One region of the Clavibacter davisi genome, then DNA from elsewhere that is predicted to be linked to it. Evidence: riboswitches for the same ligand, from Rfam matches in the RefSeq annotation. Region 1 holds a riboswitch; each other region holds the start of a gene.
The links. Region 1 has a riboswitch for thiamine pyrophosphate ahead of ACU4ZT_RS07495 (ECF transporter S component). Riboswitches for the same ligand answer to the same signal wherever they lie in the genome.

Region 1 (7,000 bases):
GTCGACCAGGTCCCGCCAGACGGCGACGCGGTGCTCGATGACCACGAGCGTCGTGCCCGTGGACGCGACCACGCGCTCCACCGCGCGGCGCACCTCGCCGACGCCCTCGGGATCGAGGTTGGCCGTGGGCTCGTCGAGGAGCAGGAGGCCGGGCCGCATCGCGAGGACGCCCGCGAGCGCGAGCCGCTGCTTCTGGCCGCCCGAGAGCGCGGTCGTCGACCGGTCGAGCTCGACGTCGAGGCCGACGGCGTCGAGGGCGTCGCGGACGCGGATCCAGATCTCGTCCCGCGGGACGCCCAGGTTCTCGCAGCCGAACGCGACGTCGTCGCCGACGCGGGAGAGGATCACCTGCGCGTCCGGGTCCTGCAGCACGAGGCCGGCACGACCACGCTGGCCGGCCGGATCCACGCCGTCGACGCGCAGCTCGCCCCGGCTCTCGCCCTCGTCGTCGCCCCCGAGGACGCCCGCGAGCGCATGCAGCAGCGTGGTCTTTCCCGCGCCGGATGCGCCGAGGAGCAGCACGCGCTCCCCCGGCTCGATGACGAGATCGACGTCGCGGACGGCCCAGGCGCTCCGGCCGGCGTGGCGCCAACCCCATCCGACGGCCTTGACGGCCGCACCGCCGCCGCCCGACCGCGACGCGGCGTCCGCGGGCGACCGGTCGGCGACAGGGGCGGCCGTCGAGCCGCGCCGGCCGGGTCGCCGCACGCTCAGACCCGGGCCGCGGTGTCGCGACCCGAGGCGAACCGCGACAGCGCGCCGGTGCGGGCGAGCGCCCGGGCGACCAGCCACGACAGCAGGCCGGCGATCACCGCACCGGACACGAGCGCCGCGATCGTGTAGACGACGACGAAGACCGGCGAGGAGCCCGGGTAGTAGGTGATGAGGTCGGTCACGGCCATGCCGAGGCCCGCCCCCATGCCCGCGAGGACGGCGACGTAGGCGCGCCAGTTGGCGTAGAGGAAGACGAGGAGCACGAGCTCGGCGCCGAGGCCCTGCGTCAGGCCGGAGAGCAGCGTGCTCACGCCCCACACGTTGCCGACGAGCATGGAGACGAAGGCCGCCAGCAGCTCGCCGTACAGGGCGGCGCCGGGCTTGCGGATCACGATGCCGGTGAGGACGCCGGCGAACAGCCAGCCGCCTCCGGCGAGGGCCTGGAGCCCGGGCAGCAGCGGCTCGAACAGGCCGGCGACGGGCACCGACGCCGTGTTCCAGAGGACGAAGACGAGGCCGGAGGCGACGCCGAGGACGCTGGCCACGACGATGTCGATGACGCGCCAGCGGGCGCGGAGCCCCGAGCGGGGTGCGCGGGAGCCGGCGTCGCCGGGGAGCGCGGATGCGGTGGACGAGGGTGATGCGGTCATTGGACGTGCCCTTCGGATGAGTGTGAAGAGGGCACGGGTGCGAGATGGAAGCCTCCCTGCGCTGGCATGATCCAGATCAGGTTCTTACGGTCGAAGACTGGGTGTCTTCCTCTCAGCCCGGCTCACCGGACTCCCGTGTTCGAGGCGATCCTAGCGCGCGGTCGGGCGTCCGCCGCGCCCGGGATGCGCGGGCACCCCGGACGCACGGGAGCGCGGGCGCCCGAGGGCACCCGCGCTCCGCGGTGGTCGTGCGCGCCGGCCGGGCGCCCGTCGCTACCTGAGCGTCTTGATGAGCTTGACGAGGACCTTGCCCGAGATCCAGATGACGGGCGTGGCCACCGCGAGCAGCGCGATGACGTTCGGCTGGAAGCGCACCTCGCCGTCGGTGGCGATGTACGCGCCGATGGGCCAGGTGGCGCCGCCGCCCCCGCCGCCGCCCGCGACGTTGCCCTCGGAGTCGGGGAGGTCGCTGCCCCCGCCGAAGCCGTACCAGGCGAATGCCACGGGCACGATGGTCGAGCCGTCGATGTCGAGGGGGTCGCCGTAGACCGTCCCCACTCCGGCGTTCTTCACGTTCTCTGCGAGCTGTGCGACGAGGTTGGTCATGCGTCCCACCGTACCCCGCGAGCCCCGCCGGATGCCGGGCGATCCCGGTCCTCGCGGTAACCTCGCCCCTGGTGCGTCGTCGCGTCGCATCCGGCCTCCCCCGCCGCTGCGGCAGCTGCGGATCCACCGCCTGCCCCGCCCCCGACGGATCCGCGCCCGCGCGCGCGCCGTCGTGGGACGAGTCGACCCAACTGGAGGACCACTTGCACACCTGGCCCGGAAACCCCTATCCGCTCGGCGCGACCTTCGACGGGAGCGGCACGAACTTCGCGCTGTTCAGCGAGGTGGCCGAGCAGGTGCAGCTGTGCCTCATCGAGGAGGACGGCACCGAGACCCGCGTCGACGTCACCGAGGTCGACGCCCACGTCTGGCACTGCTACCTCCCGCACGTGCAGCCGGGCCAGCGCTACGGCTACCGGGTGACCGGTCCCTACGAGCCCGAGAACGGGCACCGCTCGAACCCCGCGAAGCTGCTGCTGGACCCCTACGCCAAGGCCACGTGCGGCGAGTTCGACTGGCACCCGTCCCTCTTCGCCTACGACTTCGGCGACCCGGCCAGCCGCAACGACGAGGACTCGGGCCCGCACATGATGCTCGGCGTCGTCGTGAACCCCTTCTTCGACTGGGACGGCGACCGCCTCCCCCGCACGCCCTACAGCGAGTCCGTCGTCTACGAGGCGCACGTGAAGGGCCTCACGCAGCTGCACCCGCGGATCCCCGAGGAGCTGCGCGGCACGTACGCGGGCATCGCGCACCCCGCCGTCATCGACCACCTGCAGCACCTCGGCGTCACCGCCATCGAGCTGATGCCCGTGCACCAGTTCGTGCAGGACAACACCCTGCTCGAGAAGGGCCTCCGCAACTACTGGGGCTACAACACCATCGGCTTCTTCGCGCCGCACAACGCGTACTCGTCCACGGGCGAGCTCGGCCAGCAGGTGCAGGAGTTCAAGTCCATGGTGCGGGCGCTGCACGCGGCCGGCATCGAGGTCATCCTCGACGTGGTCTACAACCACACGGCGGAGGGCAACCACCTCGGCCCGACGCTCTCGTTCAAGGGGATCGACAACCAGGCCTACTACCGGCTCATGGAGGACGACCCCACCTACTACATGGACTACACGGGCACGGGCAACTCGCTCAACGTGCGCCACCCGCACTCGCTCCAGCTGATCATGGACTCGCTGCGCTACTGGGTCACCGAGATGCACGTCGACGGCTTCCGCTTCGACCTCGCCTCCGCGCTCGCCCGCGAGTTCTACGACGTCGACAAGCTCGCCACCTTCTTCGAGCTCGTGCAGCAGGACCCGGTGGTGTCGCAGGTCAAGCTCATCGCCGAGCCGTGGGACGTGGGCCCCGGCGGCTACCAGGTGGGCAACTTCCCGCCGCAGTGGACCGAGTGGAACGGCAAGTACCGCGACACCGTGCGCGACTTCTGGCGCGGCGAGGCGTCGTCGCTCGGCGAGTTCGCGGCCCGGATCACCGGATCCGCCGACCTCTACGAGCACTCGGGCCGTCGCCCGGTGGCGTCGATCAACTTCATCACCGCGCACGACGGCTTCACCATCGCCGACCTCGTCTCCTACAACGAGAAGCACAACGAGGCGAACGGCGAGGACAACAAGGACGGCGAGAGCCACAACCGCTCCTGGAACATGGGCGTGGAGGGGCCGACGGACGACCCGGCGGTGCTCACGCTCCGCGGCCGGCAGCAGCGCAACATGCTCGCGACGATGATCCTGTCGCAGGGCGTGCCGATGATCCTGCACGGCGACGAGCTCGGCCGCACCCAGCAGGGCAACAACAACACGTACGCGCAGGACAACGAGATCAGCTGGGTGCACTGGGACCAGGCGGACCAGCCGCTGGCGGAGTTCACCGCCTCGGTGGTGCGCCTGCGCAAGGAGCACCCGACCTTCCGGCGCGGCCGCTTCTTCGACGGCCGGCCCGTGCGCCGCGGCGAGGGCGAACCGCTGCCCGACATCGTCTGGCTCGACGCCGACGCGACACCCATGGTGGACGACGACTGGGAGTCCGGCCTCCGGGCGATCGGCATGTTCCTCAACGGCAACGGGATCCGCGGGCGCGACCGCCGCGGCGAGGACATCTACGACACGCACTTCCTCCTCTACTTCAACGCCCACGACGAGCCGGTGTCGTTCACCCTCCCGTCGGACGAGTACGCGGACGCGTGGGAGACCGTGATCGACACCGCGGGCGTCGGAGCCGACTCGACGGCGCTCCGCGCGAGTAGCGTCGTGGACGTGGCGGCCAAGGCACTCGTGGTGCTGCGCGCCTACACGGAGCCCGAGGTGGAGCCCGACCACTCGGTCGCGGCGAGCCTCGCGGTCCTCACCCACGCGCAGGCCGACCGGCCCGCCGCAGACCCAAGGAGCGACATCAGTTGAGAACCCCCATCTCCACCTACCGGTTCCAGGTGCGGGAGTCCTTCGACCTCGCGGCCGTCGCGGCGCAGCTGCCGTACGTGAAGGACCTCGGCGCGGACTGGGTCTACCTCAGCCCGATCCTCACGGCGGAGCCCGGATCCGACCACGGCTACGACGTGGTCGACCACGCGCAGGTGGACCCGGCGCGGGGCGGGGCGGCGGGACTGAAGGCCGTCGCCGACCGCGCCCACGAGCTGGGGATGGGCGTGCTGGTGGACATCGTCCCGAACCACGTCGGCGTCGCCACCCCGGTGGAGAGCCTCTGGTGGTGGGACCTCCTGACCCACGGCACCGCGAGCCGCTACGCCGAGGCCTTCGACGTGGACTGGGACTTCGGGCGCGGCAAGGTGCGGATCCCCGTGCTCGGCGACGGCGAGTCCGAGCTCGACGAGCTGACGCTGGTCCGCGGCGACGACGGCACCGTCGAGCTGCGCTACTACGACCAGCGGTTCCCCGTCGCGCCCGGCACGGCCGAGGACGACGCGGACGCCCGCACGGTGCACGAGCGCCAGTCGTACGAGCTGATCAACTGGCGTCGCGCCGACGCCGAGCTCAACTACCGCCGCTTCTTCGCGGTGAACACGCTCGCGGGCATCCGCGTCGAGCTGCCGCGCGTGTTCGAGGAGTCGCACGCCGAGATCTCCCGCTGGTTCCGCGAGGGGCTCGCGGACGGCCTCCGGGTCGACCACCCGGACGGCCTGCTCGACCCGAAGGGCTACCTCGACGACCTGGCGCGGATCACGAACGGCGCGTACGTGCTCGTGGAGAAGATCCTCGAGCCCGGCGAGACGCTGCCCACCGACTGGGCCACCGCCGGGACCACCGGGTACGACGCGCTCGCCGAGATCGACCGCGTGCTCGTCGACCCCGACGGCCAGGTCGAGCTCGATCACCTCGAGGCGTCCCTCCGCGGCCTGCCCCAGGGTGAGCTCACGGACTGGGCCGACATGATCCGCGGCACCAAGCGCGGCATCGCCGACGGGATCCTCCGCAGCGAGGTGCTCCGCCTCGAGCGCCTCGTCGAGGACGCGCCCGCGGACGCCGCCGACGCGCTCGCCGAGCTGCTCGCCACCTTCCCCGTGTACCGCAGCTACCTCCCGGGCGGGCTCGCGCACCTCGAGGAGGCCGCCGAGGCCGCGCGTGCCAGCCGCCCCGACCTCGCCGCCACCATCGACGCGCTCATGCCGCAGCTGTCCGACCCGTCCACGCTCGTCGCGCAGCGCTTCCAGCAGACGAGCGGCATGGTCATGGCGAAGGGCGTCGAGGACACCGCGTTCTACCGCTACTCGCGCCTCGTCTCCCTCAACGAGGTCGGCGCCGACCCGTCGATCTTCGCGATCGACGTCGACGACTTCCACGCCCGCCAGCAGGAGCGCCAGCGCGTCGCGCCGCACGCGATGACCACGCTGTCGACCCACGACACGAAGCGCGGTGAGGACGTGCGCGCGCGCATCGACGTGCTCTCCGAGACGCCCGAGGCGTGGCGCGACGCGCTCGAGCGGCTCCGCGAGGTCGCGCCCACCGGCGACGGCCCGTTCGAGAACCTGCTCTGGCAGACGCTCGTCGGCACCTGGCCCGCGTCGCGCGAGCGCCTGCACGCGTACGCCGAGAAGGCGTCGCGCGAGGCCGGCGACTCCACCACGTGGACCGCGCCCGACGAGGCGTTCGAGGAGCGCATGCACGCGCTCGTCGACGCGGCGTTCGACGACCCGCGCGCCCGCACCATCGTCGCCGGGCTCTACGACCGCCTCTCCGGCCCCGGCTGGTCGAACTCCCTGGCCGCCAAGGCCATCCAGCTGACGGCCCCCGGCATGCCCGACGTCTACCAGGGCAGCGAGCTGTGGGAGACGAGCCTGGTGGATCCCGACAACCGCCGCGAGGTCGACTTCGGCACGCGTCGCGCCGCCCTCGACGCCGTGCTCACGGGCGCCGAGCCCGCGATCGACGAGACGGGCGCCGCGAAGCTCCTCGTCACGGCGCGCGCGCTCCGCCTCCGCCGCGACCACCCGGAGCTGTTCACGGGCTACGACCCCCTGCACGCGGCGGGCGACGCCGCGGCGCACGTGATCGCCTTCGACCGCGGCGGCGCCATCACCGTGGCCACCCGCCTGCCCGTGGGGCTGGAGTCCGGCGGCGGATGGGGATCCACCACGATCACGCTGCCCGAGGGCGAGCTCGTCGACCACGTGAGCGGCCGCCGCCTCGACGGCGGACGCGTCTCCGTGGCCGCGCTCCTCGCCGACTACCCGGTCGCGATCCTCGCGCCCGCCTCCACCGCCGCCGACCTCACCCCCGGGAGCTGAGCATGACCGACGACCGCTTCGACATCTGGGCCCCGAAGGCCCGCACCCTCGCGCTGTCCGTGGGGGACGAGCGCCTGCCGCTCTCCCCCGTGGGCGACGGCTGGTGGACCCTCGACGCCGCGCGCGCCGAGGCCCTCCCCTCCGGCGACCTCGACTACGGCTACCTCGTGGACGACTCCGACACCCCGCTGCCGGACCCGCGCTCCCGCCGCCAGCCCGAGGGCGTCCACGGGCGCTCGCGCACGTACGACCCGTCGTCGTTCGCGTGGACCGACCAGGC
Region 2 (7,000 bases), 770 kb from region 1:
TCGTGCTGCTCGTCGGCCGCCGTCGTCGGGCTGCGCGCGCCGCCGACGCCGCTGCGGATCCCGCGACCGCCGCCGAGTAGACGGACGGGTGGCGCGTCCCGAGGACGCGCCACCCGCCTGCCTCCCGCCTCCGCCTCCGCGGGGCAGCACCCGATCAGCGGTGCGCGCGCTCCCGCAGGCGGTCGAACACCTCGGCGTGCGTGACGCGCAGCTGCTCCCACGAGGCCGTCATGTCGACGCGCTCGGGATCCGCGACCACCTCGGCGAAGCCGTGCTGCGCCCGCGGCACCGCGTCGCCCGGCAGCACGAGCGACTGGATGAAGGCGCCCGTGTCGTCCGAGAACGTGAGCGTGTGGCTCGCGACGTTGCGCTCCCAGTCGTCCGACGGCCAGGACAGGAACGCCACGTGGCGGGGCTCCACGCCCGTCTCCGCCGCCGAGACGTAGCTGCCGTAGTGCTCCTCGCCGGGCGAGAGGATCTTGTACGAGCCGTTGTCGAGGTACACGAGCAGCGCCTCGTCGAACGGCTTCGGGCCGAACATCGCCGTGTAGTGCAGCGCGTGCACGAGCACCGGGGTGCCGAGCGGCACGTGGTGCCCGGCCGCGGGCGTGGCGGTCGGCGTCGCGACGGACGCGGGCACGGCCGGCTGCAGGAACTCCTCGTCGGTCACGTGCTCGCCCCAGCCGACGGCGGCGACGGGGTCGTCGCCGTCCTCCAGCACCGCGATGTGCTCCATGGGCGCGTGGGCCGTGGCGCCGTGCCAGTGCTCCTCGCCGGCCTCGATGTACACGGATCCGCCCGGCGCGACCTCGACGACGCCGCCGTCGCGCGTGCCCACCCGGGCGATGCCGGACGTGATGTGCAGGGTCTGCCCGAGGACGTGCGTGTGCCAGACGCTGCGGGCGCCGGGCGCGAAGGTGACGGCCGCGACGACCGCGCGCTGGTCGGCGGTCTGCGGGGTGGAGAGCCAGCGGAGGTGGACCTCGCCCGTGAACTGGTGGGCGGGCATCGTGATGGCGGGGGTCTCGGCCTGGACGCGCATGCGGTGTCCTCTCTGTCGGGCACGCGGGTGCCCGGGTCGTGGAACGGGGAGCCCCGGCGCGGTGTCGCGTCGGGGCACGGGCATCCTCCCGCGGGGGCGGCTGGGAACGCGGCCGGGCGTCCCCAGGCTCCGGGCGCCCGTGCGGTGGACGATCAGCCGAGGGCCTCCGGGGCGCGGAAGAAGTCGCGCTCGTAGGCGGAAGACAGGAGGGACGCCGTGAGCATCGCCGGGCGCCGGGCGGGACCCGCGAGCACGGCCGCCTCGTCCACCAGCTCGCCCGCGCGGCGGGTCGCCTCCGCGAAGGCCGGATCCGCGTACGTCGCGAGCCAGGCGCCGTACGGATGCGCGTCGCCGGACGCCGTCGCCGCCGCGCCCGCCGCGCGGAGCCGCGTGCCGACGTCGGCGTAGATCGTGTAGCAGGGCAGCAGCGCCGCGACCAGCACCGCGTAGTCGCTCGACGCGGCGTGCGCGAGCAGGTGGTCGACGTAGGCGCGCGTCACCGGCCCGGCGACCATCGGCGCCGGGTGCCGCGACAGCCACTCCGCGTGCAGCGCCGACTCCGCGGCGATCGCGTCGGCAGCCGCCCGCGCCCACACGACCTGCGCGTCGGGCGTGGGTGCGAGCTGGCTCGCCCGCGCGAGCACGCGCGAGTAGGCACGGAGGTAGATCGCGTCCTGCGCGAGGTAGTGGGAGAACCACGCCTCGGGCAGGGTGCCGTCGCCGAGGCGGCGGACGAAGGCGAGCTCGTCGATCTCGCGGCGGAGGTCGGCGGATCCCGCCCACATCTCCGCGGCGATCGATCCCGCGTGCGTGCCGGCCGCGTCCCACAGCGCGCGCAGGTGGTCGAGCGGGCCGGCGCCGGATCCGACGTCGAGGTCGTCCGCGTGCGCGAGCGATCCCGTGAGCCAGCCCTTCGCCTCCGTGAGCGCGACCAGCCAGTCGCCGCGCCGCGGGTGCAGGGTCGCGAGCGCGCTCGAGAGGGAGCAGCCCGTGCCGTGCGTGCTGGTGGTGGCGATGCGCGGCCCGGCGACGACGTCCACCGCCGGATCCGCGGACGTCGCGCCCGGCGTCACGAGCGCGTCCGGGCAGTCGTCGGCGCGGAGGTGCCCGCCCTTCACGACCACGCGGACCCCGTGGCGACCCGCGAGGTCGCGGCCCTGCGCGAGCGCCTCGTCCCAGCCCTCGGCCTCGGGCGCGCCGAGGAGCGCCGCGAGCTCGGGCAGGTTCGGGGTGACGACGTCGGCGAGCGGCAGCAGGCGGCGGAGGGCCTCGGTCGCGTCGGCGTCGAGGAGGGCGTCGCCGGACTGCGCGACCATCACCGGATCCAGCACCACCACCGGCGGACGCACCGCCCGCAGCCAGTCGGCCACCTCGTCGACCACCGCGGCCGAGCCGAGCATGCCGATCTTCACGGCGTCGATCACGACGTCGTCGGACACCGCGTCGAGCTGCGCGCGGAGGAACGCGACGGGAGGCACGTGGATCTCCCGCACGCCCCTGGCGTTCTGCGCCACGAGCGCCGTGACCACGGCCATGCCGTAGCCGCCGTTCGCCGCGATGGACTTGAGGTCGGCCTGGATGCCCGCGCCGCCCGTCGGATCCGTGCCGGCGATGCTGAGGACGCGGGGGACGCGGGGGACGCGGGGGACGCGGGTCGGGTCGCCCGCCGCGGGGTCGCCGGCCGGCTCGGCGCTCGCCGCATCGGCGGGATCCGCGGCCGGGGCGCCGGGCTCTGTCGCGTCGGATTCCGCCGCGTCGGACTCCGCCGCGCGCGCGTCTCCAGCGGATCCCGCGCTCGCGCCCGCGCGTACCCGCACCCGCTCCCACGCCTCCGCCAGCTCGCGCGCCGCCGCCTCCGGATCCTCGGCCGCGCAGATCGCCGACACGACGGACGTGCCCGCGCCGCCCGCCGCCGCGATCGCGGCCACGTCGCCCACGTCGACGCCGCCGATCGCGACGCACGGCACGGGGGAGAGGCCCGCGATGATCCCGAACCCGTCGTGCCCGAGCGGCGCCGGATGGTCGGGCTTGGTGCTCGTGGGGCGGATCACGCCGACGCCGAGGTAGTCGACCGTGCCCGCGGGGAGCGCGCGGACCGCCTCCACGTGCGCTGGCGTGTTCGCGGTGAGGCCCACGACGAGGCGGTGGTCGGGGCTCGCGGCGTCGAGCATCGCGCGCACGAGGTCGGCGGGGACGTCGGACTGGCCGACGTGCACGCCGTCCACCCGCGCGCCGCGGGCGAGGGCCGCGAGGACGACGTCGACGCGGTCGTCCACGAGCAGCACCGGTCGGGGCGCGGACGGATGCGCGGCCGCGTGCGCGTCGATCGCGTCCGCCGCGGCCAACACGGTCGCCAGCAGCTCGGCCGCGCTCGCGTGCTTGTCGCGGATCTGCACGGCCGTCGCCCCGCCGGCCACAGCCGCGGACACCACCGCGGGCACGCCGCGCGCGCCGCACAGGGCGGGGTCGGTGACGAGGTAGACGGAGAGGTCGAGCGCGCTCACGAGAGGCGCTCGCGCTGGGCGACCAGCTCGGGCGTGACGGCATCGAGCGCGTCGAGCAGCGCGACGGCGAACGACCCGGGCCCGCGCGCCCCCGCGGCGGCGATCTCCGCGGCAATCGTGTAGACGCTCGTCGCGGCGACGGCGGCCCGCAGCGGATCCGGATCCGTCGACGCGAACGCCGCCATCACGGCGCCGAGCGCGCAGCCGCCGCCGGTCACCTTCGTGAGGAGCGCGTCGCCCGTGTGCACGCGCACGAGGCGGGTCCCGTCCGTGAGGTGGTCGACCGGCCCGGACACCGCGACGACCGTGCCGTAGGTGCGCGCGAGGAGCGTCGCGGCGTCGAGCGCCGCCTCCACCTCGTCGGTGGCGTCCACCCCGCGGCCGCCCGCGCCGCCGGTCGCGAGCGCGATGATCTCGGACGCGTTGCCGCGCACGATCGTCGGCGACAGCGCCACGAGCTCGTGCGCGAGCCGCGTGCGCACCGGCAGGGCGCCGACGGCGACCGGATCCAGCGCCCACGGCGTGCCCGCCTCGCGCGCCGCGTGGGCGGCCTCGACCGCCGCCTCCCGCTGCTCCGCGTGCGGCGTGCCGAGGTTCACGAGCAGACCCGACGCGATGCGCGCGAACGGCCCCGCCTCGGTCGGCACGTCCGTCATCGCGGGCGCGGCGCCCAGCGCGAGGAGGACGTTCGCGGTGAAGCCGGTAACCACGGCGTTCGTGATGCACTGCACGAGCGGCACGCGCTCCCGCAGCAGGTGGAGGAGATCCGCCGAAGCGGACCCCGTCCCGGTGATCTCCTGGGTGGATGGGCGCGCAGCGCTCATGGTGACATCCCTCCGCCGGTGCGAACCGGATCAGGTGCGACGGGTCTCATCTCAGCCCTCGTGGGCACCCCGTGTCAGGGATCCACCCTAGGGGAGACGCGTCGCGCCCGCCGGGTCGAGCAGCGAGGCCGAGACGTCCCGAGGCGACGATGAGGTCGATGCGTCATGCGAGCCCACGGTCGGGGGACGACGAATCAGACGGTCATCTCGGACCGTCTGCGTGATCTGTCGGCCCTTCGGGCGCAGCCAGACCCCGCCAGAATCGGCCCTCCCGCTCGTGGGTCTCGACCAGCATCGGTAGGAGAGGAACGGCGACGTCGGCGCGGGTGATCATGTCATCCAGCGACGCGATCACGTCGAGCACCGATCGAGGGCCGAACTGGCCCGCGATCCGTTTGGCCTTGGTCCGCACGTTGTTCGGCGTCGGTCCGGCATCGACGATGGAGTGATTCCACAGCCTGTTGTGATGCGCGCAGCGATTGCGGAGGTAGACGAAGGCCCTCACGCGATAGGCGAATCCGGCCTTCGCCACACCGATGCTGGTCGCGACGGAGTCGGCGAGGGTTCCTTGTGCTCCCCGCTCGATCGCCTTGGACAGGGTCCCGAACGACCATGCCTCGACAGCGGACCACACCGGCAGCCGGCTGTAGTCGGAGTCCTCTCCTGCGTGCCCGCGGTAGCGGAGGATGTGCCGGTCCTTGCTGCGGTCGATGTCCCGGAGACAGGACTCGACGGTGGCCTCTCGACCTCCGACATCCGTGTAGAAGTCCTGCTCGAGATACGCCTGATAGGGGCCGTGCTCGCGACCGATGACATGTGCGACATGCGACCGCAGCAGGAGCTCGACCTGAGCGAGCGGCCGGACGAGAGAATCGCGCAGTGCGTCGTCGGCGACGTAGACCCCTCGGACGTCGTCGAACGCCGTCCCGCTCACGAAGTCGTCGTCGCCGAGATGGGGAGCCGTCTGGAAGTACCGCGCTTACCCCGAGAAGCGGTAGTAGTTGTGCGCCGCCAGGAACCGGGCGCAGTCCGATTCGTCGGGCACGATCAGGCCACGGCCTACCATCAGAGCGGTCTGATCGTGCCAGGACAGGTAGGGCTTCATCGCACCCCTCGGAAAGAAAAAGGCCCCTCCCATTTGAGCATCGTGGAGAGGCTTGGGAGGGGGTCGATTGCCTCAATGGTAGCCGATTCCTGGGCCGGAACGAGCCCGTCGGATCAGACCGGGGACTCCACAGAGGTGCCTCATCGCGTCCCTTTCCGAGCGCGGGAAGTAGCGGTGACCCCAGCGACGTGAAGCGCTGCGACGCTGCCGCGCTGCGCGCCCCGACAGCGGGCAGCGCGGCCGCGGAGATCTCGCGGAGTCCAGCCCTACGCCAGCCCCGCCACGTCGAGCACCCACGCGTAGTCGGACGCGCGCTCGCGCCACGCGTCGTAGCGGCCCGACTTGCCGCCGTGGCCGGCCTGCATCTCGGTGCGCAGCAGCACGGGCGCGCCGACCTCGCGGAGGCGGGCCGTCCACTTGGCGGGCTCGACGTAGAGCACGCGCGTGTCGTTGAGGCTCGTGACCGCGAGGATGCGCGGGTACTCCACGCCCTCGCGCACGTTCTCGTACGGCGTGTACGACTTCATGTACGCGTACACCTCGGGGTCGTGCAGCGGGTCGCCCCACTCGTCCCACTCGATCACGGTGAGCGGCAGCGACGGGTCGAGGATGCTCGTGAGGGCGTCCACGAACGGCACGCCCGCGAGGATCCCGGCGAACCGGTCGGGCGCGATGTTCGCGACCGCGCCCATCAGCAGCCCGCCGGCGCTGCGGCCCTCGGCCACCAGCTTCTCCGGGCTCGTCCAGCCGCGCGCGATGAGGTGGTCGGCCGCCGCCACGAAGTCGGTGAAGGTGTTCTTCTTGGTGAGCGTCTTGCCCTCGTCGTACCAGCGGCGGCCCATCTCGCCGCCGCCGCGCACGTGCGCGATGACGAACGCCATGCCCCGGTCGAGCAGCGACAGCCGTGCGATGGAGAACGACGGGTCGATGCTCGCCTCGTAGGAGCCGTAGCCGTAGAGCAGGAGCGGCGCGGGCGTGCCCGGGTGCACGAGGCCGCGCTTGTAGACGACCGACAGCGGGATCTCCGTGCCGTCCTCCGCGGTCGCCCACTCGCGGGTCTGCACGTAGTCGTCGGGGTCGTACCCGCCGCGCACGGGCTGCTGCTTGAGGAGGCGCAGCTCCCGGGTCGCGAGCACGTAGTCGTAGGTCGTGGCCGGGGTCGCGAGGCTCGTGTAGCCGAGGCGGATCGTGGGCTGCGCGAACTCGGGGTTGCCCGCTGTGCCGACCGTGTAGATCGGCTCGTCGAACGCGATCTCGTGCAGCTGCTCGCCGTCGAGGACGCGGTCGAAGGGGATCACGCCGACGCGCGTGAGCCCCTCGCGGCGGTAGGAGACGACGACGTGGTCGGCGAACGCGCTGGCGTCCTCGAGGCGCACCTCGTCGTCGTGGGGGATGACGACCTGGCGGTCGGTGGTGGAGGTCGGGTCGTCGGCCGGCACGTCGATCAGCTCGAAGTTGGTGGCGCCGTCGTTGTGCAGGATGAGGAGCCGGTCGGATCCGTCGATGACCGCGTGGTCGACGTCGT
Region 3 (7,000 bases), 900 kb from region 1:
GCCCGGCCGGTTCCTGGCCCTGCACTTCGCGAACCGCATCTGGCGCTACGGCACCGCGGAGATCATGCCCTCCCCCTCGACCGATGCGGCCGCCGTGGAGGCCGTGCGTCGGTACGCAGCGGACACCGGGATGACGCCGGTCGTGATGACGAAGGAGAAGCCCGGGTACGTGCTCAACACCATGCTGGCGCCGTTCATGCGCGCCGCCGCCGAGCTCCTCGTGGGCGGGTACGCCGACGTCGAGACCATCGACGCGACCTGGCGCACCGCGACCGGCTCCCCGTACGGCCCGTTCCAGATCTACGACGTCATCGGCCTCCGCAACTCCTACGCCACCGCGCGCATGTCGGACGATCCGACGGTGCGGGCCTGGGCCGAGTACCTCCACGAGAACTACGTGCGGCACGGCAAGACGGGCGTCGAGACGGGCGAGGGGTTCTACCGGTACCCGGGCGGGTGAGGCCGGCGTCGGGCCCCGCCCCTCAGGACAGCCGGCCGGTGTCCTCCTGGAACCTGCGGATCAGCTCGCGGAGCGCGGGCCGGATGGCGTCGTCCGGGCGCTCGCCCTCGAGGTTGTCGAAGGTGTCGCGGTAGCCGGGGATCCGCTCGGCCACGCGGGCGTCGTACTTCGCCATGCCCATCGTCCAGTCGGGGAACTGACGCTCGGTGATCCGCTCCTCCATGAGCGTGGCGATCCGGCCGTGGCGGTCGTCGGCGAGGATCGCGGCCATGCGCTCGCGCACGTCGTCCTCCTCGCCCTCGATCAGCTGGAGGAAGCGCCCCTGGCGGTGGACGAGGAGGCCGGTGAGCCCGTGCGCCGCGTTGGTCGCGCGGCTCTGGGCCAGGAGCTGCGCGAGGTCGACGTCGTCGAAGGACCGCTCGGCGGTGCTGGAGTAGACGATCGAGAGCATGGGGTCCTTCCGCGTGCGCGGGGAAGCGCGTCGTGGGACGGGGCCGGATCCCGCCGCCCCTCCAGCCTGGTCCTCCGGCACGCCGGCGGCCAGGGCGGACCGGGATACGTCGCCGGACGGATGCCGTCGGCGCCACGCCGCCGATAGCCTCCGGCCATGATCATCTGGCTGAACGGCACCCACGGCGTGGGCAAGACGACGACCTCGCGGCTCGTGCAGGAGCGGATCCCCGACAGCCGCGTGCTCGACGCCGAGAAGGTCGGCGAGGTGCTCATGGACATCCGGCCGCCCCTCCCGCAGCTGGACGACTTCCAGCACTGGACGCCGTGGCGCCCGCTCGTGGTCGAGACGGCGCGGCGCGTGCTCGACTACGCGGGCGGCACGCTCGTCATGCCCATGACAGTGCTCGTCGAGGCCTACTGGCGCGAGATCAGCGCCGGCCTCGCCGCGCACGGCATCCCCATCCGCCACTTCGTGCTGCACGCGGACACGGCGACGCTCCGCGACCGGATCCAGCACGATGCGGACCTCGGCCCGTCGGCCTTCCGCTTCTCCCGCGTGGAGCCCTACGAGGAGGCGGCCCGCACCTGGCTGCACGCGGAGGCGGAGGTCGTCGACACGTCGCGGATCACCCCGGCCGAGGCGGCCGACCGGATCGCGGGCGCGGTCCTCGTCGGGGCGTCCGGCGCCTGATCCGCCGGCGGGCCCGCGCGTCAGCCCCGCGACCTCCGTCGCCACACCGTGCGCGGCTCGAGCCCGAGGCCCCGGGCCTCCAGAGACTGCGCGACGCGGGCCGACCGGCGGATGCACGACACCAGCAGCGCGAACGCCGCCGCCGCGAAGGGTCCCCGCCGCGGACGACCGCGCCGGTCGAGGGGCGCGCGCACGGCCTGCGCCGCGCGGATCGTCGCCCACTCCGCGGGGAGCCGCTGGAGCATCCGCTGACCGGCGAGCACCGCGAAGGTCACGCGCGCGGGCAGCCGCAGGTCGAGGTGCAGGCTGATCATGAGGTCGACCGGATCCACGGCCGCCAGGAACGCGACCGACAGCGTGCCGAGCGCGAGCGTCCGCAGGGCGAGCGCGGCGCCCATGTCGAGGCCCTCCTCGGTGATCCGGAACGCCCCCGCCCGCGCGAGCACCGCGCCCGGCCGGCTCATCGCGTTCACCAGCAGGATCCCGAGGGCGAAGCCGCCGAATGCGAGCTGCGCGCGGAGGACGGCGCCGACGCCGACGCGCGCGCCGACGAGCGCCAGCGCCACGGCGAGCACGAGCACGCCGAGGGCGACGGCCGGATCCCGCACGGCGATGAGCGCGGCCGACACCGCGAACAGCCCGGCGAGCACCGCCGACGGGTTGCGCCGGGCGAGCCAGCTCGCGCGCGGCCCGCTCACGCGTGGCCCGCTCGCGCCGAGGCCGCTGACGACCGGGCCGCTCACGCGATCCCGCCCGCGACGAGGAGGGCCGGCGACGCGACGAGCGCGTCCACCCCGCCGTCGTGGATCACCGTGCCGCGCCCGAGCACCACGGCCCGCGTGGCGTGACGCCCGATGAGCGCGAGGTCGTGGCTGGAGAACACGACCGCGCGCGTGCGCGACGCATCGGCGAGCGCCCCCATGGCCGCCTCGGCATCGCGGCGGTCGAGCCCGAAGGTGGGCTCGTCCGCGAGGAGCACCGGCCGGTCGTGCACGAGCATCGCGGCGAGGCTCAGCCGCCGCTTCTCCCCGCCCGACAGCCGGTGCGGCGACGCGTCCCGCACGTGCTCGAGGCGGTGGCGGCGGAGCGCGTCGTCGATGCGCGGGTCGTCGTCCGCGAGGCCGACGGCGATCTCGTCGCGCACGCTGGCGGCCACGAACTGGTGCGCCGGATCCTGGAACACCATGCCGGGCCGCGCCCCCGCGACACTCCCGGCGACCGGGGGAACGAGCCCGGCGAGGGTCCGCAGCAGGGTCGACTTGCCGGATCCGTTCGCCCCGATGAGCGCCACCAGCTCGCCCGGCCGGAGCGCCAGGTCGACGCCCGCGAGCACGGGCGGGAGCGGATCCGGCGCGCGGCGGAAGCGACGCGGCCGCACGGCCGCCGGGTGCACGGCGAGCCCGACGGCACGCAGCACCGGCTCCGCCGCGGGGGCCGCGAACGCGCGCGGGACCGGCGTGTGCGCGTCCGCCGCCCACCCCGGCACCCAGCAGCCGGACTCGGCGAGCGCCGCCGCGTGCTCCCGCAGCACCTCGTGGGTGGGGCCGTCGGCGAGGAGCCGGCCGGCGGGATCCAGCGCGATGGTCCGCGCCGGCAGCCCCTCCGGCCCGAGCGCGTCGAGCCGGTGCTCCACCATCAGCACGGCGACCTCCGCCGGCAGCCGCGCGATCGCGTCCCGCACGGCGCGCACGCCCGCGGCGTCGAGCATCGCGGTCGGCTCGTCGAGCACGAGGAGCGCGGGCCGGGCGGCGAGCGCGGCCGCGATGGCGACGCGCTGCGCTTCTCCCCCGCTCAGCCGGTCCGTCTCCCGGTGCCGGAGGTGGCCGGCGCCCACGGCCTCGAGCGCCTCGTCGATGCGGGCGTCGACCTCCGCCGGATCCACGCCGTGGTTCTCGAGCACGAGCGCCACGTCCTGCTCGACCGTGGGCAGCACGACGGCGGCCGACGGATCCTGCGCCACGAAGCCCACGTGCCGCACCCGGTCGAGCACGGGCGCGTCCACGAGCCCCGCGACGGTCGCGCTCCCCGTCATGGTCGCGTGCACGGAGTGCGGCACCACGCCGGTGACGACGTGCAGCAGGGTCGACTTGCCGGATCCGGACGGGCCGATCACGAGGATCCGCTCCCCCGCCCCGATCCGGCAGGTCACGTCCCGCAGCACCTCCCGCGAGCGGAACGCGACGCCCACCCCGTCGAGCGCGACGACGGGGCCTCGCGCGTCCGTCACCCCTACGTCCGGCCGACGGCGAAGTCGTCGACCGCGCCCGTGCGGACCAGCGCGTCGACGATCACCTTCGCCAGCAGGCCGCCGAGCACGACGCCGGAAGCCACCTGGATCACGAGCCGCACCCAGAACAGTTCGGTGCCGTACCAGTCGGAGCGGAACGCCGAGAAGAAGAAGACGAGCAGCGCGCCGAGACCGCCCGAGACCGCGTAGTGCAGCCAGCCGTAGCGGCGGTAGCGTCCGGCCGCGAACGGGATCTCGCTGCCCGCGCCCTGGATCGCCGCCGACACGAAGAGGATCGGCCCCACGGCCGACCCGAGGAACACGACCTCGATGACCGACGCGATCACCTCCGCCGCGACGCCCGCGAACGGCCGCCGGATGACGGCGATCGCGATGGGCGCGACGAGCAGCCAGCCGCCGAGCAGCACGTGCTGGGTCAGGTCGCCGAGCGGCCCGGCCGCGACCGACAGCGCGGTCCAGCCCTGCACGAGCACCCAGTAGAGGAAGCCGAAGACCACGCCCAGCGTGACGAGCAGCACGATGTCGCGGAGGTCCCAGCGCGCGCGGCGCGGGGCGGTGGGACGCGGATCCCGCGCCTCGACGGGCGCGCTCATGCGCCGGCCGTCCGGCTCGGGCTGTTCAACGAGACGGTGAGGTGGCTGGTGACGTGCGCCACCGAGCGGCCCACGAGCACCCAGCCGGCGGCGGCCGTGGTGATCACGTCGGCGAGGTCGCCGCGGAGCGCCGTCACGAAGTGCTGCGACCCGGCGAAGGTGCCGACCGTGCGGGCGTGGTCGATGGCCGCGTGGATGTCCTTCATGTGATCCGCCGAGGCCGCGTCGGACAGCGGGTACAGCGCCCACTGCGCGGACGCGGCGATCCCGGTGGCGTCCGCCGCCGGCACCTCGCCGACGCGCACGACGCCCGTGCCGCACGCGACCTCGCCCGGGCAGCCCCGCGAGAACGCGATGGTCGCCTGCACGTGCGCGCCGGATCCGGCGGCGTGCGCGAGCAGGGCGACGAGCCAGCGGACGATGTCCTGCTCGGACCCGCCGACGAACGTGCTCACGTCGTCGGTCTCGACGACGAGGCCGTCGGCGGGCGTCGCGGCGAGCGCGCCGAGGATCACGTCGACGAAGTCGTCGCGCATGACGGCGAGGCTGAGCCGGGCGCCGACGCCGAACTCCTCGGGGGTGGGCGCCGCCTCGAGGCGGGTGGTGGGGGATGCGGTGCTGGTCACGCGCGTGCCTTCCGTGGTCGCGGATGCACGGGTGGGACGCGCGCGGATGCGCGGTCCCTCAAGAGATGCCTCCCTGCGCTGGCATGATCCAGATCAGGTTCTTACGGTCGAAGACTGGTGGTCTTCCTCTCAGCCCGGCCTACCGGACTCCCGTGTTCGGGATGACCATACCGCCGCCGCGACGGAGTCGGCGCGACGCCGGGCCTGGCCGTGGAGGACGGTGGGACCTACGCCTCCGCCGCCGCCGCGACCGCGCGCCGATAGAGGATCCCCTGCCGCACCGCCGTCACGAGCATCACGACGCACCCGACCACGAGGAGCAGCGGCAGTCCCACCCGCATCGCCACGAACACCGACTCGAACAGGAACGCGCCGGCGAACCGCCACCCCTCCATCTCCCAGAGGCCGGGCGTCAGGTACCACTCGTCCGGGCGCAGGATCGCGCGGACGCCGGATCCCTCCGTCGCGGCGAGGACGAACACCACCACCAGCAGCGGCAGGAGCACCGCCGCGTTCACGTCGAGCGCGCGCTTGTACCGCTCGGCCCGCGACCGGGCGTCGGAGAAGATCTCGGCGTCCGCATCCGCCGTCGTGGACGCGAAGTGCTGCGTGCCGCTCCTGCGGCTGCCGCTGATGTGCCTCCAGCCCGCGTCGGCGAAGAGCTGCACGTAGTCGGCGAAGTCGGCCGCCGTCATGCTCGGCCGGTAGTCGATCCGCACGACGGCGGATCCGGGCTCGATGTCCGTCGACGTGTAGACGAACCCGCGCCTCCGCATCAGCCGCCCCTCGGCCGCCATCCGGTCGAGCCAGCGCTCCTCCTCGTCGAAGTCGACGAAGAACCTGATCACCATGGTCATCCCTCCCTGCTCCCCCGGCCGCGGTCGTGCAGCCGCACGAGGTGGGCCATGCGCTCGGCGTCCTGCGCGAGCACCTCGGATCCCCGGTCGGTGATGAGGTACACCTTGCGCCGCGGATCCTCGCTCGCCACCCGGGTGATGAGCCGCTGCTTCACGAGCGTGTCGAGGGCGCCGTAGAGCGTCCCCGGCGCGAGGCGCACCGCGCCCTCGCTCATCTCCTCGACGCGCGCCATGATCGCGTACCCGTGCGCCGGCTCGCGCAGGGCGAGCAGGATGCAGGCCACCGTCTCGGTGAGCGGCAGCAGCGGGTCCCTCGTCATCGCGCCCTCCTCATATCGTCCGACTGTACAGTCGGACGATATACAGCGCAACGGAATAGCCCGATCGGGGGCGTCCTACCGCTCGACGACCAGCCGCCGTGACACCACCTGCTGCGCGAGCCGCGAGCCGCGAGTCGTGCAGCGCTATCCAGCCACCACCGCGGACGCGATCTCCAGCAGCGCCTCGTGTGCGCGACGCGCCCTGGCCACGTCGTCCGAGGAGACGGGGCGATGCGCGTAGCCCGCCTTGGTCTTCAGAGCGAGCAGCCTCTCGAGGTGCTTGGCCGCATCCGGGTCCGCCCGGCGGAGCATCGCCACCGACTCCTGGTGGTTGCCCGTCGGGGAGTACTCACCGCTCGCGACGATCGAGATGACGTCCCCGGAGGCGATGCCGGAATGCACCGCGAGGGTGACGTAGGCGTCGCCGAACTCGTCGGCGTCGTCGGAGGCCGCGTCCGCGAACAGCTCCGCGGCGTCCGCGAACTGCCTCGCCTTGCGGAATCGACCGTCCGCTTCGGTCCGCCCTGCTTCGCGAGCCGGTGTCATGCCGCTCCGACCTCCTTGCGGAAGCCCGCCGCGCTTCCCGTCAACACGATCCCCTCGTCGGCGATCGACCTGAGCAGCGGCTCCTCCGCGGCCGCCCCGCGGATGTCGTCGCGACCGTACTCGATGATCCGTGGATCGTTTCCCGTCCACCGATGGATCCGGCGTGCGAGCTCCGAGACGTCGTCGGACCATTCGTCGGAGGCGGG

Region 2: linked by a shared signal. The riboswitch ahead of thiM (hydroxyethylthiazole kinase) and the one ahead of ACU4ZT_RS07495 (ECF transporter S component) in region 1 are both predicted to bind thiamine pyrophosphate.
Region 3: linked by a shared signal. The riboswitch ahead of ACU4ZT_RS03395 (YkoF family thiamine/hydroxymethylpyrimidine-binding protein) and the one ahead of ACU4ZT_RS07495 (ECF transporter S component) in region 1 are both predicted to bind thiamine pyrophosphate.

What each region holds. Positions count from the first base shown of each region.
Region 1 covers NZ_CP199882.1:1,577,063-1,584,062, reverse strand. Annotated here, with positions in the region: gene ACU4ZT_RS07500 (ABC transporter ATP-binding protein) at 1-708, opposite strand, end outside; gene ACU4ZT_RS07495 (ECF transporter S component) at 711-1,364, opposite strand; TPP riboswitch at 1,400-1,511, opposite strand; gene ACU4ZT_RS07490 (hypothetical protein) at 1,638-1,970, opposite strand; gene glgX (glycogen debranching protein GlgX) at 2,174-4,378, shown strand; gene treY (malto-oligosyltrehalose synthase) at 4,375-6,720, shown strand; gene treZ (malto-oligosyltrehalose trehalohydrolase) at 6,723-7,000, shown strand, end outside.
Region 2 covers NZ_CP199882.1:2,351,552-2,358,551, reverse strand. Annotated here, with positions in the region: gene ACU4ZT_RS11150 (hypothetical protein) at 1-80, shown strand, start outside; gene ACU4ZT_RS11145 (cupin domain-containing protein) at 155-1,042, opposite strand; gene thiD (bifunctional hydroxymethylpyrimidine kinase/phosphomethylpyrimidine kinase) at 1,195-3,546, opposite strand; gene thiM (hydroxyethylthiazole kinase) at 3,543-4,370, opposite strand; TPP riboswitch at 4,361-4,452, opposite strand; partial or broken gene ACU4ZT_RS11130 (Abi family protein) at 4,573-5,310, opposite strand; gene ACU4ZT_RS11125 (hypothetical protein) at 5,350-5,475, opposite strand; gene ACU4ZT_RS11120 (S9 family peptidase) at 5,742-7,000, opposite strand, start outside.
Region 3 covers NZ_CP199882.1:678,821-685,820, reverse strand. Annotated here, with positions in the region: gene ACU4ZT_RS03425 (3-hydroxyacyl-CoA dehydrogenase) at 1-460, shown strand, start outside; gene ACU4ZT_RS03420 (BLUF domain-containing protein) at 483-911, opposite strand; gene ACU4ZT_RS03415 (P-loop nucleotide/nucleoside kinase family protein) at 1,068-1,604, shown strand; gene ACU4ZT_RS03410 (energy-coupling factor transporter transmembrane component T family protein) at 1,625-2,302, opposite strand; gene ACU4ZT_RS03405 (ABC transporter ATP-binding protein) at 2,344-3,831, opposite strand; gene ACU4ZT_RS03400 (ECF transporter S component) at 3,834-4,445, opposite strand; gene ACU4ZT_RS03395 (YkoF family thiamine/hydroxymethylpyrimidine-binding protein) at 4,442-5,071, opposite strand; TPP riboswitch at 5,128-5,236, opposite strand; gene ACU4ZT_RS03390 (DUF2812 domain-containing protein) at 5,299-5,928, opposite strand; gene ACU4ZT_RS03385 (PadR family transcriptional regulator) at 5,925-6,248, opposite strand; gene ACU4ZT_RS03380 (hypothetical protein) at 6,393-6,794, opposite strand; gene ACU4ZT_RS03375 (hypothetical protein) at 6,791-7,000, opposite strand, start outside.